Regions from separate parts of the Blastococcus sp. SYSU DS0669 genome, predicted to be linked through region 3. Evidence: predicted binding sites of a transcription regulator. Region 3 holds the regulator's gene; each other region holds the start of a gene.
The links. The regulator LexA, encoded in region 3, represses DNA repair genes until DNA is damaged. The targets are predictions, from matches to a motif close to TCGAACANNTGTTCGA.

Region 1 (4,448 bases), on a different contig from region 3:
GGCCGCGGCCCACAGCCGGTCGTACCGGGCGAGCTCCACGTCGACCAGGGTGCCGAGGGGGGCGGGGTGCCCCACGGGGGCCACCCCGCCGATGGGCTGGCCGGTGTGCTCGCGGACGACGTCGGCGGGGGCGGGCACCAGGGAGCCGATGCCGAGCAGCCCCGCGACCTGGATGACGTCGACGCGGTGGGCGCCGCTGGTGAGGACCAGCAGGGGCGAGCCGTCGGCGAGGAAGACCAGGCTGTTGACGATCGCGCCGACCGGCACGCCGAGCACCTGGGCGGCGGCGGCCGCGGTGCGGACCTCCGCGGGGAGGATGCGGACCTCACCCTCGGCGCCGGCCGCGGCGAGGGCACGGGCGACGGCGGCCACCCGGGGGTGCGGGGGTGGGCTCATGCGTCGATCCTGCCACCGCCCGAGGGTGCGCGCCCCCGGCGGTGCGGCCCGCCGCGGTGCAGCCGTCGAACCGGCCGATCCCTGCAGCCCTCCGGGCGCCTGACCAGCGAGAACTGTCGTACCTCCTGCCTACCGTGCAGGGCATGGAGGACGACGGGGGCGCACAGCCGGCCGGCGACGGCGTGCCGATGCCGTTGCTCCCCGGTGAGGTGGTGCCGCCGGCGTCGGAGGAGTTCGAGCTGGTGTGCGACATCTGGTCGGCCGACGCCCACATGGCCCGGGAGTACGCCCGGCAGGCGGCCGCCATCGCGGAGCTGGCGCGCCGGCGCCCGGCGGAGCGGGATGCCGACTACGGCCCTCGCGGCGGGCCGGGGCCGGACTCCCGGGCGGCGCGCCCGGCTGCGCTGGCCGATGTCTCCGACGACTTCGTCTCCGAGCTGGCGACGATCCGCAACTGCTCCGAGGTCGAGGCCGGCCGCCTGGCCGCCGAGTCGATCCTGCTCACCACCAAGCTCGCCGCCACGTGGGCGGAGCTGTTCGCCGGGCGGCTGACGATCCGCAAGGCGCGGATCCTGCTCGACCTGCTCGGCGACGCCTCCGACGCCGTCGCCGCCGCGGTGCAGGCGCGGGTGCTCCCGGGAGCTGCGGACTGCCCGCCGTCCCGGCTGGGCGACCGGACCCGCTACCACCTCTACCGGGTGGACGCCGCGGCCAGGGAACGCCGTCGCAGGGAAGCCGAGCGCAAGGCCGACGTGCACGTCCAGCGCACCGCCGACGACCTCGGCCGGCTGGTCATCGAGGGCCCGCTGCCGGCGGTGCACGCGGCCCGCGATGCGGTCGACCAGTACGCGCGGTGGATGCGCGCCGACGGGGACGACCGGCCGATGGGCGTGCTGCGCTCGACGGCGGCGCTGGACCTGATCCTGAGGCCGTGGGACACCAGCCGCCCGCCGGTGACCGCGCACCTGCACGTCCACGCCGCGCTGCCCTCGCTCCGGCACGACGCACCGGCCGGCGCCGCGCCGGCGGAGCTGGACGGGCAGCTGATCTCCGCCGCCCAGTGCCGGGAACTGCTCGACTCCCTCGACGTGCTCGGCCTGTCACCGGCGCCGGTCGGCGGGTCGGTGCACGTGGCCATCGACGACGCGGCGACCGGTGAGACCGTCGCGGTGGCCACCCGGGCCGAGCTCCGTCGCGCCGCCGGCCGGGGCCGTCGGGTGCGGCGCGGGAAGGCCTCGCGGGGCGCCCACCCGCCGGGGCAGCCCGACGGGCCAGGCCTGCGGCCCCCTCCTCCGACCCTCGGGTACCGGCCCACCGCTGCCCAGGAACGGCTCGTCACCGTGCGCGACCGACACTGCCGCGTGCCCGGCTGCCGCCGTCGCGCCGGCCGCTGCGACATCGACCACGGTCAGGCCTTCGCCGACGGCCGCCCCACCGACTGCTGGAACCTGTGCTGCCTGTGCCGGCGGCACCACCGGATCAAGACCTTCGCCCGCGGCTGGTCGTTCACCCTGCTCCCCGACGGCCGGCTCGTCGTCCGCACCCCGGCGGGTGTCTCCCGGACCACCCGTCCGCCCGGCTGGTACCACGACCCCGAGCCGGAGCCGCCCTGGCTCGACGACCTCGCACCCCCGGATCCGCTCCGCGCGTGAGGTCAGCCGGTGCCCGGCGCGTCGCCCGGCGGACCGGAGTGGCAGGTGGACGGACGGGGACTGTCCGGGGCTTCGCCCGAGTCGTGGGCGGAGGCGATTCGCGTGGTGCGGGCGGGGGCGGGGGTGGGGCGGCGTGACCTCGACGAGCGCGGCCAGCTGTCCACAACACGCCGCGGCCCGGCTTGACGACGCGGGAGCGCTCCGGTCTACTGGACCTCGTTCGAACACTTGTTCGAACGATGTGGTCGGCCCGTCCTTCCCGGCTCTCTTCCCCGCCGGTGGGGTGGCGGGCGTGCGCGCGGGGCGAGGCGTGGGGAGGCTGTCATGAGCCGGGTGCTCGGTGAGGTCGTCGGTCGGGCCGGCGAAGAGGTGCAGGTCGAACGTGGCCCGCTGGGCCCGGTGCAGTTCTGGCGCGGGCAGTCCCGGTACGTCGTGGGAGAACTGCTCGACTCCTGGGTGGAGACCGCGCCGTGGTGGCTCCGGGACGCCGAGGTGGGTGGCGCGTCGGACGACCTGGTCGCCCCCCGCGAGGTCTGGCGGGTGGAGGCGGTGCGGGCCGGGCGGTCCCGCATGAGCTTCGCCGGCGTCTACGACCTGACGTGGGACGCCGCCGGCAACCACTGGTGGCTCGTCCGGGTGCACGACTGATGGGCGCCGCACGAGCCGTGCCGGCCGGTCAGCTGCCGCTGCCGCCCGCGCTGCCCGCCGCGGCCGCGGGCCTGCTCGACCAGGCGCACCGCGGCCTGGCGGAGGCGGCCGCGGCCACCGATCCGCGGGAGCGGTATGCCACCGCGCACCTGGCGGCGCTCCGGGCCGCCGCCGCGGTGCTGGCCGCGCGCACCCGTCCCGAGGGCGGTCGCCGGCGCCCGCGCAGCGCCTGGGTGCTGCTCGCCGAGGTCGCCCCCGAGCTGGGGGAGTGGGCCACCTTCTTCGCCGCCGGCGCGGCCAAGCGCGCCGCGGCGGAGGCGGGGCTGTCCCGGGCGGTCACCGAGCGGGAGGCCGACGACCTGGTCCGCGACGTACGGGGCTTCCTCGCCGTGGTCGAGGCCGGGCTCGGCGTCGACGCGCTGCCCGAGCCGCCCCGCTACCCGCGGCCGCACGTGGTCGGCCGGACCCCGTCCCGGTCCGCCGGGCTCCGGCGGTGAGCGACCCCTTCGTCCACCTGCACGTCGCCTCCGGTTACTCCATGCGGTACGGGGCCAACCACCCCGCCGACCTGGTGGCACGGGCCGCCGAGCACGGCATGCCGGCCCTGGCCCTGACCGACCGGGACGGGCTCTACGGTGCGGTCAAGTTCGCGCTGGCCTGCCGGTCGGCCGGGGTGCGGCCGATCTTCGGTGTCGACCTGGCGGTGGCGCCGGCGCTGGGTACCAGCGTGCCGCCGGCGCTCGCGCACGTGCTGGGGGAGGACCCCGCCGCGGCTCGGTCCCCGCGGCCGCGGACCGCGACACCTCCGCGCCGGTCCCCGGCCCGCGGTGGGGTGAGCGTCGATCCGCGGCTGCCCCGGGTCACCTTCCTCGCGCGCGACGGCGCCGGCTGGCGCTCGCTGTGCCGGCTCACCAGCGCCACCCACCTGCGCGGCACGCGCGGCGAGCCGGTGAGCTCGCTGGCGATCGCCGCCGAGCACGCCACCGGGCTGGTGCCCCTGCTCGGTCCCGGCTCCCCGGTCGGCCGGGCCCTGCTCGCGGGGCGGGTCGACCTGGCCGTCGAGCAGCTGGACGCCTGGCGCGCGGTCTTCGGCCCGGGGCTGGCACTGGAGGTGGTGCACCACCGCGGCCGGGGCGACCGGCAGCGCGCCCAGGCGCTGCTCCGGTTCGCCGCCGAGCAGCAGGTGCCGGTGGTCCTGAGCAACGCGGTCCGGTACGTCGACGCTCTCGACGCCCCCACCGCCGACGTCCTGGACGCCGCCCGGCGGCTGGTCCCGCTGGGGGCCCGGCACGTCGACCGCACCACGGCCGAGGGCTACCTGAAGTCGGGCAAGGAGATGGCCGAGGTCGCCGAGGACCTCACCGGCCCCGACCGGGACGCCGCCCTGCGGCTGCTCGAACGCACCGCCCGGCTGGCCGAGCAGTGCGCCGTCGACCCCGCCGGCGACCTGGGCATCGGCAGCGTCCGCTACCCCGAGCTCGACGTCGTCACCACGCCGGCGGAGCGGGGGATGGGTCCGGCGCAGGTGCTGCGCGCCCGGTGCGAGGCGGGGCTGGGGCGGCGGGGCATGGTGCCCACGACCCGGGTGCGGCAGCGGCTCGAGGAGGAGCTCGGGGTCATCGACTCCCTCGGCTACCCGTCCTACTTCCTGACCGTCGCGGACGTGGTCGACCTCATCAAGAGCTTGAGGGTTCGCGCGGCGGCGCGCGGATCGGGCGCCGGCAGCCTGGTCACCTACCTGCTGGGCATCTC
Region 2 (4,448 bases), on a different contig from region 3:
TGATGTCCGCCTCGCCGGCCCGCGGGGACTCCTTCTCGTACATGTCCTCGCGGTGGATCATCATGACCATGTCGGCGTCCTGCTCGATCGAGCCGGACTCACGGAGGTCCGACAGCATCGGCTTCTTGTCCTGCCGCTGCTCCGAGCCACGGTTCAGCTGCGACATCGCGATGACCGGGACCTCGAGCTCCTTGGCCAGCAGCTTCAGCGCACGGGAGAACTCCGAGACCTCCTGCTGGCGGCTCTCGACCCGCTTGCCCGAGGTCATCAGCTGGAGGTAGTCGATGACCACGAGCTTGAGGTCGTTGCGCTGCTTGAGCCGCCGCGCCTTGGCCCGGATCTCCATCATCGTCATGTTCGGTGAGTCGTCGATGTAGAGGGGGGCGTCGGCCACCTCGCCCATGCGGCGGGCCAGCTTGGCCCAGTCCTCGTCGGAGAGCGTGCCGGCGCGCATGTGGTGCAGCGGCACCTTCGCCTCGGCCGAGAGCAGACGCATGGTGATCTCGTGCTTGCTCATCTCCAGCGAGAAGATCACCGCCGGCATCTGGTGCTTCACCGTCGCCGACCGCGCGATGTCGAGTCCCAGGGTCGACTTGCCCACCCCAGGCCTGGCCGCGATGACGACCATCTGGCCGGCCTGCAGACCGTTGGTGAGCTCGTCGAGGTCGCGGATGCCGGTGGGGACGCCGCGCGCGGTGCCACCGCGGGAGGCGATCGCGTCCAGCTCGTCCATCGTCGGCTGGAGCACGTCCTCGAGGCGCGAGTAGTCCTCGCTCATGCGCTTCTCGGTGACGTCGTAGATCTCCTGCTGGGCGCGGTCCACGATGTCGTCGACGTCGCCCTTGCCGCCGGCTGCGCCGTAGCCGAGCTGAACGACCCGGGTGCCGGCCTCCACCAGGCGGCGCAGCACCGCCTGCTCGGCGACGATCGCGGCGTAGTAGCCGGCGTTCGCCGCCGTCGGCGTCGACTGGATGAGCGTGTGCAGGTAGACAGCGCCGCCCATCTTCGACAGCTGGTCGGTCCGGTTCAGCTCCGCCGCGACGGTGATCGCGTCCGCCGGTTCGCCGCGCCCGTAGAGATCCAGGATGCAGTCGAAGATCACCTGGTGCGCCGGCCGGTAGAAGTCGTTGCCGTGCAAGACCTCCACGACGTCGGCGATCGCGTCCTTGCTCAGCAGCATGCCGCCGAGCACCGACTGCTCCGCCGCTACGTCCTGCGGTGGCTGCCGGTCGTACTCCGGCGCCGTCGCGGACGGTCGGCTGAACTCGTCGGCCACCGCCACGGGGGTACCTCCATCTCCTTGCGGGCGCGCCCGCATCACCACCGCGCGCAGGGGAAGTACGCGAGCTCGGCGGACGGCGCCGTGCCGAACACGTGTTCGGCTCCTGCCTACCGGAGGGGACCGACAATCCGTCGTCCGCTCGGGGGCCGGACAGGACGTTAGGAAGCCGCGGAGGCCACGTCCACCACCGGTGTGCACGCCGATCTGCACAACTTGTGGACAAGTCGGTGGACGGAGGCGTGTCGACATGTGGAGGAGTCGGGGGACAGTCACCGCGCGCCGACCGGTCCACCCCGGCTGACCTGCACGGACGCCGTGCACCGGATGTGGACGGAGAAAACATCGGAAGAAATATCCCGGCGTCGCACCACGAGTCACAGCGGTGACCGGCGCGGTCAGGGGCCTGCTCGGGGGTCCCCGGGGAGCGGCCACACCCGGAGACGCCGACCGGCTGCCGGGGCCCCCGTGGGCGGCGGGAGCCACGACGCACCACCGGCGTCATCGCCCCCAGAGCGGCCGCACGGGCCCCGGAGCACCGGGTGGGCGGGAGGACACCCCGCGCGGGCGTGCGGCCGCCCTGGGAGCGCTCGACCGCCCCGGCAGCGCTCGACCCCCGAGCCGCCGATCGTCCGCAGAATCGGCACGACGTCGGACCACGCCGACCACGTCGGCCCGACCGCCGGACCCGGAGACGCCACGAGGGGCGCCGGACTCCCGTCCGACGCCCCTCGTGGGCGGTGCTGTCCCCGTGCGGGACAGCGACCGATCAGCTCGCGACGACCTCGATGGTCAGCGGCGCCGTGACCTCGGGGTGCACCCGCACGGTGACGGTGTGCTGACCCGTGGTCTTGATGCTGCTGGGCAGCTCAATCCGGCGACGGTCGAGCTCCGGCCCGCCGGCGGCCGTGACGGCGGCGGCGACGTCGGCGGTGGTGACCCGGCCGAACAGGCGGCCGCCGTCACCGGCGCGCGCCGGCACCCGGACGGTCAGCCCGGACAGGCGGCCGGCCACGGCCTGCGCCTCCTCGTGCGAGGCCACCTCGCGGGCGGCACGCGCCCGGCGCAGGGACTCGACCTGCTTCTCCGCACCCCGGGTGGCCGCGATGGCCAGCCCGCGCGGGAGGAGGTAGTTGCGACCGTAGCCACCCTTGACCTCGACGGTGTCGCCGGAGGACCCGAGACCGGTGACCTCCTGCGTCAGGATCAGCTTCATCGTGCTCACGATCAGCGCGCCGTCGAGGTGTAGGGCAGCAGGGCCATCTCACGGCTGTTCTTCACGGCCGTGGCGACGTCCCGCTGGTGCTGGCTGCAGTTGCCGCTGACGCGGCGGGCACGGATCTTGCCGCGGTCGGAGATGAACTTCCGCAGCAGGGTCGTGTCCTTGTAGTCGACGTAGGTCGCCTTGTCCTTGCAGAACTGGCAGACCTTCTTCTTGGGCTTGCGAACAGGGGGCTTGGGCACCGGAGTTCTCCAGTAGTCAGATCAGGAACATCGAGGGAATGGAACGGCCTCCTCGCAGGGGCCCACACCGAGCGGAGCCAGGTGTGGGGGCGAGGAGGTCCTGTCAGAAGGGCGGCTCGTCGGACGGACCGGCGGGGGTCGACCACGGGTCGCTCGCGCCACCGCCGCCGCCGAAACCGCCGCCACCGCCGCCGCCGAAGCCGCCGCCACCGCCGCCGCCCTCACCGCGCGAGGCGCGGGTGACCTTGGCCGTGGCGTAGCGCAGCGAGGGGCCGATCTCGTCGACCTCGAGCTCGACGACGGTGCGCTTCTCGCCTTCCTTCGTCTCGAACGAGCGCTGCTTCAGACGACCGCTCACGATCACCCGCGACCCGCGGGTCAGCGACTCGGCCACGTTCTCCGCAGCCTGCCGCCAGACGTTGCAGCGGAGGAAGAGCGCCTCGCCGTCCTTCCACTCCTGCGACTGGCGGTCGAAGGTCCGCGGCGTGGAGGCCACGGTGAAGTTCGCGACGGCAGCGCCCGACGGCGTGAAGCGCAGCTCCGGATCGGCGGTCAGGTTGCCGATGACGGTGATGACGGTCTCGCCGGCCATGGTCAGTGGACCTCGGGCCGCATCAGCTTCGTGCGCAGGACCGACTCGTTGAGGTTCAGCTGCCGGTCGAGCTCGGCCACCGCGGCCGGCTCGGCCTGGATGTCGACGATGGCGTAGATGCCCTCGACGTGCTTCTTGATCTCGTAGGCCATGCGGCGACGGCCCCAGATCTCGGTCTTGACGGTGCCACCGGAGTTGGTGACGACGGTCAGGAACCGGTCGAGCGAGGGAGCGATCGTGCGCTCCTCCAGGTCGGGGTCGAGAATGACCATCAGTTCGTAGTGACGCACGGAGAACCCCACCTCCTCTGGTCTTCGCGGCTGCAGGGAATCTGCAGCAGGAGGGTCGTACACGCGTCGCGCGCCCCGGCAGGAGCCGGAACGCGCTGCCGCCAGGCTACCAGCGGCCCGGTCCGGCGGGCCAGGCGCTGCCCACAGACCGAGGACCCCGCCCCTCCCGACGCCTCGCGAGCTCGGGCGGGACCCCCGGGACGGGGCCGACGTCAGCGGGACCCGCGGGCCGCCTGCAGGGTGCGCACCAGCGCGGCGGTGACCGTGGCCAGCGCGACGACGGCAGCGAGCGCCGCGGCGGGCAGCGTGACCGGCTGCGCCCCGGAGGCGACCGCCTCGCCGTCCCCGTCCGCGCCCGGCGCCGGCGTGCTGAGGCCGGCCAGCTGCCCGAACTCGGGGACGGTGGCGCCGTCGTAGGTGCCGGTGACACCGCCGGAGCCGTCGCGCTCACCGCCGCTCCCGGACCGGCCGGGGGCCACGGATCGGGTCGGGTCGAGCGCCGCGGCGGAGGCCCGGGCCCCGGGGAGGAGCTGCGCGGCCCCGCCGGAGCCGGTCTCGTACGTGTACTGGTCGCCCGGCACGTCCTGCGGCGCCGGGGCGGCGTCCGGGGTCGGCTGCCCGGTGGCCGGTGGCTGCGGCGCCGGTGCGGGCTTCGGGGCCGACGGGGGCGGGGCGGCCGGCAGCGTCACCGGCGGCAGCTGGGGCAGGTTGACGCCGGGCACGTTCGGCAGCGGCAGGAGCGTGTTCACCACGAGGGGCTGGGGCCGGGGCAGCGGCGGCAGGAGCGCGGTCGTGGCGTCGACCAGGGGTTGGGTGAGCGCGG
Region 3 (4,448 bases):
GCCGTCCACATCGCCTGCTCGACCCCGTCGACCACGGTCCGCACCCGCATCTGGCACGCGCCGGAGTCGTCGTGCCGCCAACCCAGCAGCTCCCCCGCCCGCCAGGCACCCGCGTGCAGCACCTCGACGGCCTGGGGATGACGGGTGAACACGGCGGCGCGGTTCTCCATGACGCTCGACACGCGACGACCGTAAACGGACGACCAGCACTCAGCGTAAACGTCCCCATACGCAGGGTTGACGAAGTCGCCGATCCGCATTGTGAACGTCTCGCGTGGTGCAGGGGCACCCGTCAGGGCAACAGCAGCACCTGACCAGGGGTGATCTGTGCGGTGTCGAGCCGGTTCAGCTGCCGGATGTCGACGATGACGTCCCGCACGTCCCGCCCCTCGGCCACCGCGCCGGCGATGGACCACAGGGTGTCGCCCGGCTCGACGATGACCTGGGTCGTCCCCATCAGCTGGAGCCCGCCGTCTGCCTCACCCAGCACCGCACCGGCCAGGGGCACCAGGGCGAGGCCGAGCAGCAGAACGGCCACCGCCACCGCCCGGCGCCCACGCGCGGTCAGCCGCAGCGGCGGCGACGGAGCGGCTCTCCTGCTACCGGGGGCCGTCCGCACGACGGTCAGGCGCCGCCCGGGCTCTCCCACCCGGGGCGCGACGGCCGCCGAGTAGGACGTCGGTGGCGGCAGCACCCGGAGGTGCCGGGCGGGCCGGGCCCCGGCGCCCGCCTCACCTCCACCGACCGGCGACCCGCCGGAAACCCGCAGCGCAGCGCCGCCGTCCATGTCTCCCACCCTCCCGACCGACGCGAGCCGGTCCGAACACACGTTCGATTCGAACGTCTGTCCGATGTCTACCGGACAGGACCGACAGAAGCGATGCGACACGGGAAACTTTCGAACACGTGTTTGAACTGGGCGCCGATCGGCGCTACGGTTCCACCCGACGACGACGGTCGAGCGCTGCACGGGCAGCCGGCGAGGAGGAGACGTGGCGGACTCGAAGGGGACCTCCGGCGCCGGTCGCGGCACCAGGGCAACGGCCCGGGAGGCTGACGGTTCCGCGTCGGTGCGGGCGTTCCCCGACCGCACGGCGGACGGCGACGGCCTCACCCAGCGGCAGCGCCGGGTCCTCGAGGTGATCCGCGACTCGATCGACCGCCGTGGGTACCCACCCTCGGTCCGCGAGATCGGCGAGGCGGTGGGCCTGTCCTCGGCGTCCTCGGTCGCGCACCAGCTGTCGGTCCTGCAGAAGAAGGGGTGGCTGCGGCGCGATCCGAACCGTCCGCGCGCCCTCGACGTCCGGCTCCCCGGCGACGCCGCCCGCGGGGTGGTCGCGCACACCGAGCCGCCGGTGGTCGGTGACGGCATGGAGGCGTCGGCGCCCACCTACGTCCCGCTCGTCGGGCGGATCGCTGCCGGTGGCCCCGTCCTGGCCGAGCAGGCGGTGGAGGACGTCTTCCCCCTGCCGCGCGAGCTGGTCGGCGAGGGCACGGTCTTCATGCTCAAGGTGGCCGGCGACTCAATGGTCGAGGCGGCGATCTGCGACGGCGACTGGGTCGTCGTCCGCCAGCAGCCGACCGCCGAGAACGGCGAGATCGTCGCCGCGATGATCGACGGCGAGGCGACGGTCAAGACCTACAAGCGGCGCGACGGCCACGTCTGGCTGCTGCCGCACAACCCGGCGTACGAGCCCATCCCGGGCGACGAGGCGACCATCCTCGGCCGGGTCGTGAGCGTTCTCCGACGGGTCTGAGCCGCTGACGTCGACGGCCGGCCGGGTTCTCCTCCCGACCGGCCATCGACGTCAGCGGGGTCGATCAGCGCCGCTGGTAGTCGCCGTCCCGCTTCTCGAAGAACGCCCGCAGCGCCTCCTGGTGGTCATCGGTGCGGAACATCTCCAGGAAGCGCTTGGTCTGCAGCGCCTGACCCTGCGCGAAGTCCATCTCGAACGCCCCGGTGACGGCCTCCTTGGTCGCCTCCACCGACAACGGCGCGCGGGTGGCGATGCGCTGAGCTTTCGCGAGCGCCGCGGGCATGAGGTCACCGGGCTCGTGCACCTCCGTGACCAGTCCCCAGTTGAGCGCCTGCTGGGCCGTGTAGCGGGCGCCGGTCAGCAGGATCTCCTTGGCCGGGCCGAGCCCGATGACGCGCGGCAGACGCCAGAAGCTGACGATGAGGCCCACGTTGACGCCGGCGGCCACGAAGAACGCCTCCGTCGATGCGATGCGGATGTCACAGCAGAGCGAGAACTCCAGGCCGCCGCCGATCGTGGCCCCGTTGATGGCGGCGATCACGGGTGCCCGGAAGTTCTGCACGCCGTTGAGCACCCGGCTGAACTCGGCGAGGTAGTCGGTCAGCTGCTCGTCGCTCATGGACTGGTCCTCGCCCAGGTGGGCCCCGGCGGTGAATGCGCGCCCCTCGCCGGTGATCACCAGGCAGCGGACGTTCTCGTCGGCGTCCAGGATGTCCAGCGCCCTCATGAACGACCGCCGGCTCTCCCAGCTGAACGTGTTCGACGGAGGGCTGTCCAGCGTGAGGACGGCGATGTGCGGCGTCTCGTAGCGCAGGTGCACGCCGGTGCCGACATCAGTGGTGGTCTCGGTCATGCTGCTTCCTCCGGGGGTGTGTTGAGTGCGACGGACGGCTCGCGGCGGGACCGCCGGGTGGGCTCGCCGGGTCTGCGGTCGAGCAGGCGCATGGCGATCACGGTCACGACGATGTTGATCAGCAGGATCACCACGGAGAGGGCGCCGACCCGCTGGTACAGCGACTCGCTCGCCAGGTTGTAGAGCACCGTGGCGACGGTCGGGTTCGCGCCGGTGTAGAGGAACACCGACATCTCCAGCTCCCGGAACAGGAGCACGAAGTTGAGCAGGCCCGCCGCCAGGAGCGACGGCCGCAGCAGCGGCACGGTGATCCGCCGCCAGGTGCGCGCCCAGGAGGCCCCCAGGCTGCGCGATGCCTCCTCCACCTCGGCCCCGATCTGGCCCATCCCGGCGTGGACGTAGGCGAACGTCAGTGGCAGGGCGCTGCCCGTGTAGGCGATCAGCAGGATCGTCAGCGTCCCGCCCAACCCGAACGGCTGGGCCGCGTAGGCGATGATCAGCCCGATACCGAGGACCGCACCCGGGAAGGCGAGCGGCGCGGCCATCGCGCCCACGATCACCGCGTTGCTGCGCGCCTTGGTGCGGTGCACCAACCACGAGGCGAGCAGCGCCACGGCCAGGGCCAGCACCGTGCCGCCGACGGCCAGCACGAAGCTGTTGCCCATGGCCGCGGCGATGAGGGGCCGGCCGAAGACCTCCTCGTAGTTGCCGGTCAGGGTGAAGTTGTCCCACCCGAGCGGGCGCCCCAGGGCCTTGCGGAACGATGTCACCAGCAGCATGCCGAACGGCAGGACCAGGCTCAGCACCACGACGGCCACGCAGAACGCCACCGCCGCGTAGCGACCGGCGCCCAGGTGCGTCACGTCCTGCCGGCCCGGCTTGCCTCCGATGACGGTGAACTTCCGGCCGCCCACGATCTTGCGCTGGATCAGCAGCAGCGCCGCGATGATGACGAGGATCGGCACGGAGATCACCGCCGCCACCTCGATCCGCGGCGGGAACTGCATGAGGCTCAGCAGCACGGTGGGGATCGTCTGGAACCCGGTCGGCGCGCCCAGGATCGCCACGGGACCGAAGATGATCGCCGAGGAGACGAACACCAGGATCGAGCCGGCGATCAGGGCAGGCGCGATGACCGGGAACGTCACCGTCCGCAGCACCCGCCAGCGCGACGCGCCGAGGCTGGCCGCGGCCTGCTCCAAGGCGGGGTCGATGCCTTCGAGGGCCGCCGAGACGGGCAGGAAGACCAGCGGGTAGAGGAACAGGGAGAGCACGAAGATGATCCCCCACGGCGTGAAGATGTTGAACGGCGACTCCTCGAGCCCGAACAGCGACATGAGCGCCGTGTTCAGCACGCCGTTGCGCGGCCCCAGGAGCAGCACCCAGCCCAGTGCGGCGATGAAGCTCGGCGCCGCGAACGTCAGGACGGCGCTCCCGCGGAAGAACCGGCGCATCGGCATGTCCGTGCGCACGGTGAACCAGGCCAGCGGCAGCCCGATCAGGAGACTCCCGAGCACCGTGCCGCACGCGATCCATACCGAGTTGCGGATCGCCTCCAGCAACTGGGGCTCGGAAGCCAGCAGCGCGTAGTTCGACAGGGTGAGGCCGCCGTCGTCCGCCACGAAGCTCTGCCCGAAGACCTGCGCGATCGGGTAGCCGACCAGGATCAGCAGCGCCAGCACCCACACGATGCGCATGGCGCGCTCGAACCCGGTCGACCGGCGGCGGCGCGGCGCCCGTGCAGGGGGCGGGCCCCCGGCGGTGCCGGACGCCGACCGCTCGCGCGGATCGGCGCCCGGCGCCGTGGGGGTCGCGGAGCGGCTCAGCGCCACGTCCCG

Region 1: the regulator LexA is predicted to act here: its motif matches at 2,269-2,284, upstream of ACI792_RS06315 (DUF6504 family protein).
Region 2: the regulator LexA is predicted to act here: its motif matches at 1,367-1,382, upstream of dnaB (replicative DNA helicase).

Annotation. Positions count from the first base shown of each region.
Region 1 covers NZ_JBJHAE010000004.1:46,430-50,877, forward strand. The annotation lists gene ACI792_RS06305 (YbaK/EbsC family protein) at 1-396, opposite strand, end outside; gene ACI792_RS06310 (HNH endonuclease signature motif containing protein) at 540-2,048, shown strand; gene ACI792_RS06315 (DUF6504 family protein) at 2,373-2,696, shown strand; gene ACI792_RS06320 (SAV_6107 family HEPN domain-containing protein) at 2,696-3,193, shown strand; gene ACI792_RS06325 (DNA polymerase III subunit alpha) at 3,190-4,448, shown strand, end outside.
Region 2 covers NZ_JBJHAE010000021.1:24,778-29,225, reverse strand. The annotation lists gene dnaB (replicative DNA helicase) at 1-1,282, opposite strand, end outside; gene rplI (50S ribosomal protein L9) at 2,049-2,495, opposite strand; gene rpsR (30S ribosomal protein S18) at 2,507-2,743, opposite strand; gene ACI792_RS17290 (single-stranded DNA-binding protein) at 2,847-3,335, opposite strand; gene rpsF (30S ribosomal protein S6) at 3,338-3,625, opposite strand; gene ACI792_RS17280 (hypothetical protein) at 3,838-4,448, opposite strand, start outside.
Region 3 covers NZ_JBJHAE010000013.1:48,919-53,366, reverse strand. The annotation lists gene ACI792_RS13930 (hypothetical protein) at 1-182, opposite strand, end outside; gene ACI792_RS13925 (LysM peptidoglycan-binding domain-containing protein) at 293-538, opposite strand; gene lexA (transcriptional repressor LexA) at 993-1,757, shown strand; gene ACI792_RS13915 (enoyl-CoA hydratase/isomerase family protein) at 1,822-2,610, opposite strand; gene ACI792_RS13910 (ABC transporter permease) at 2,607-4,442, opposite strand.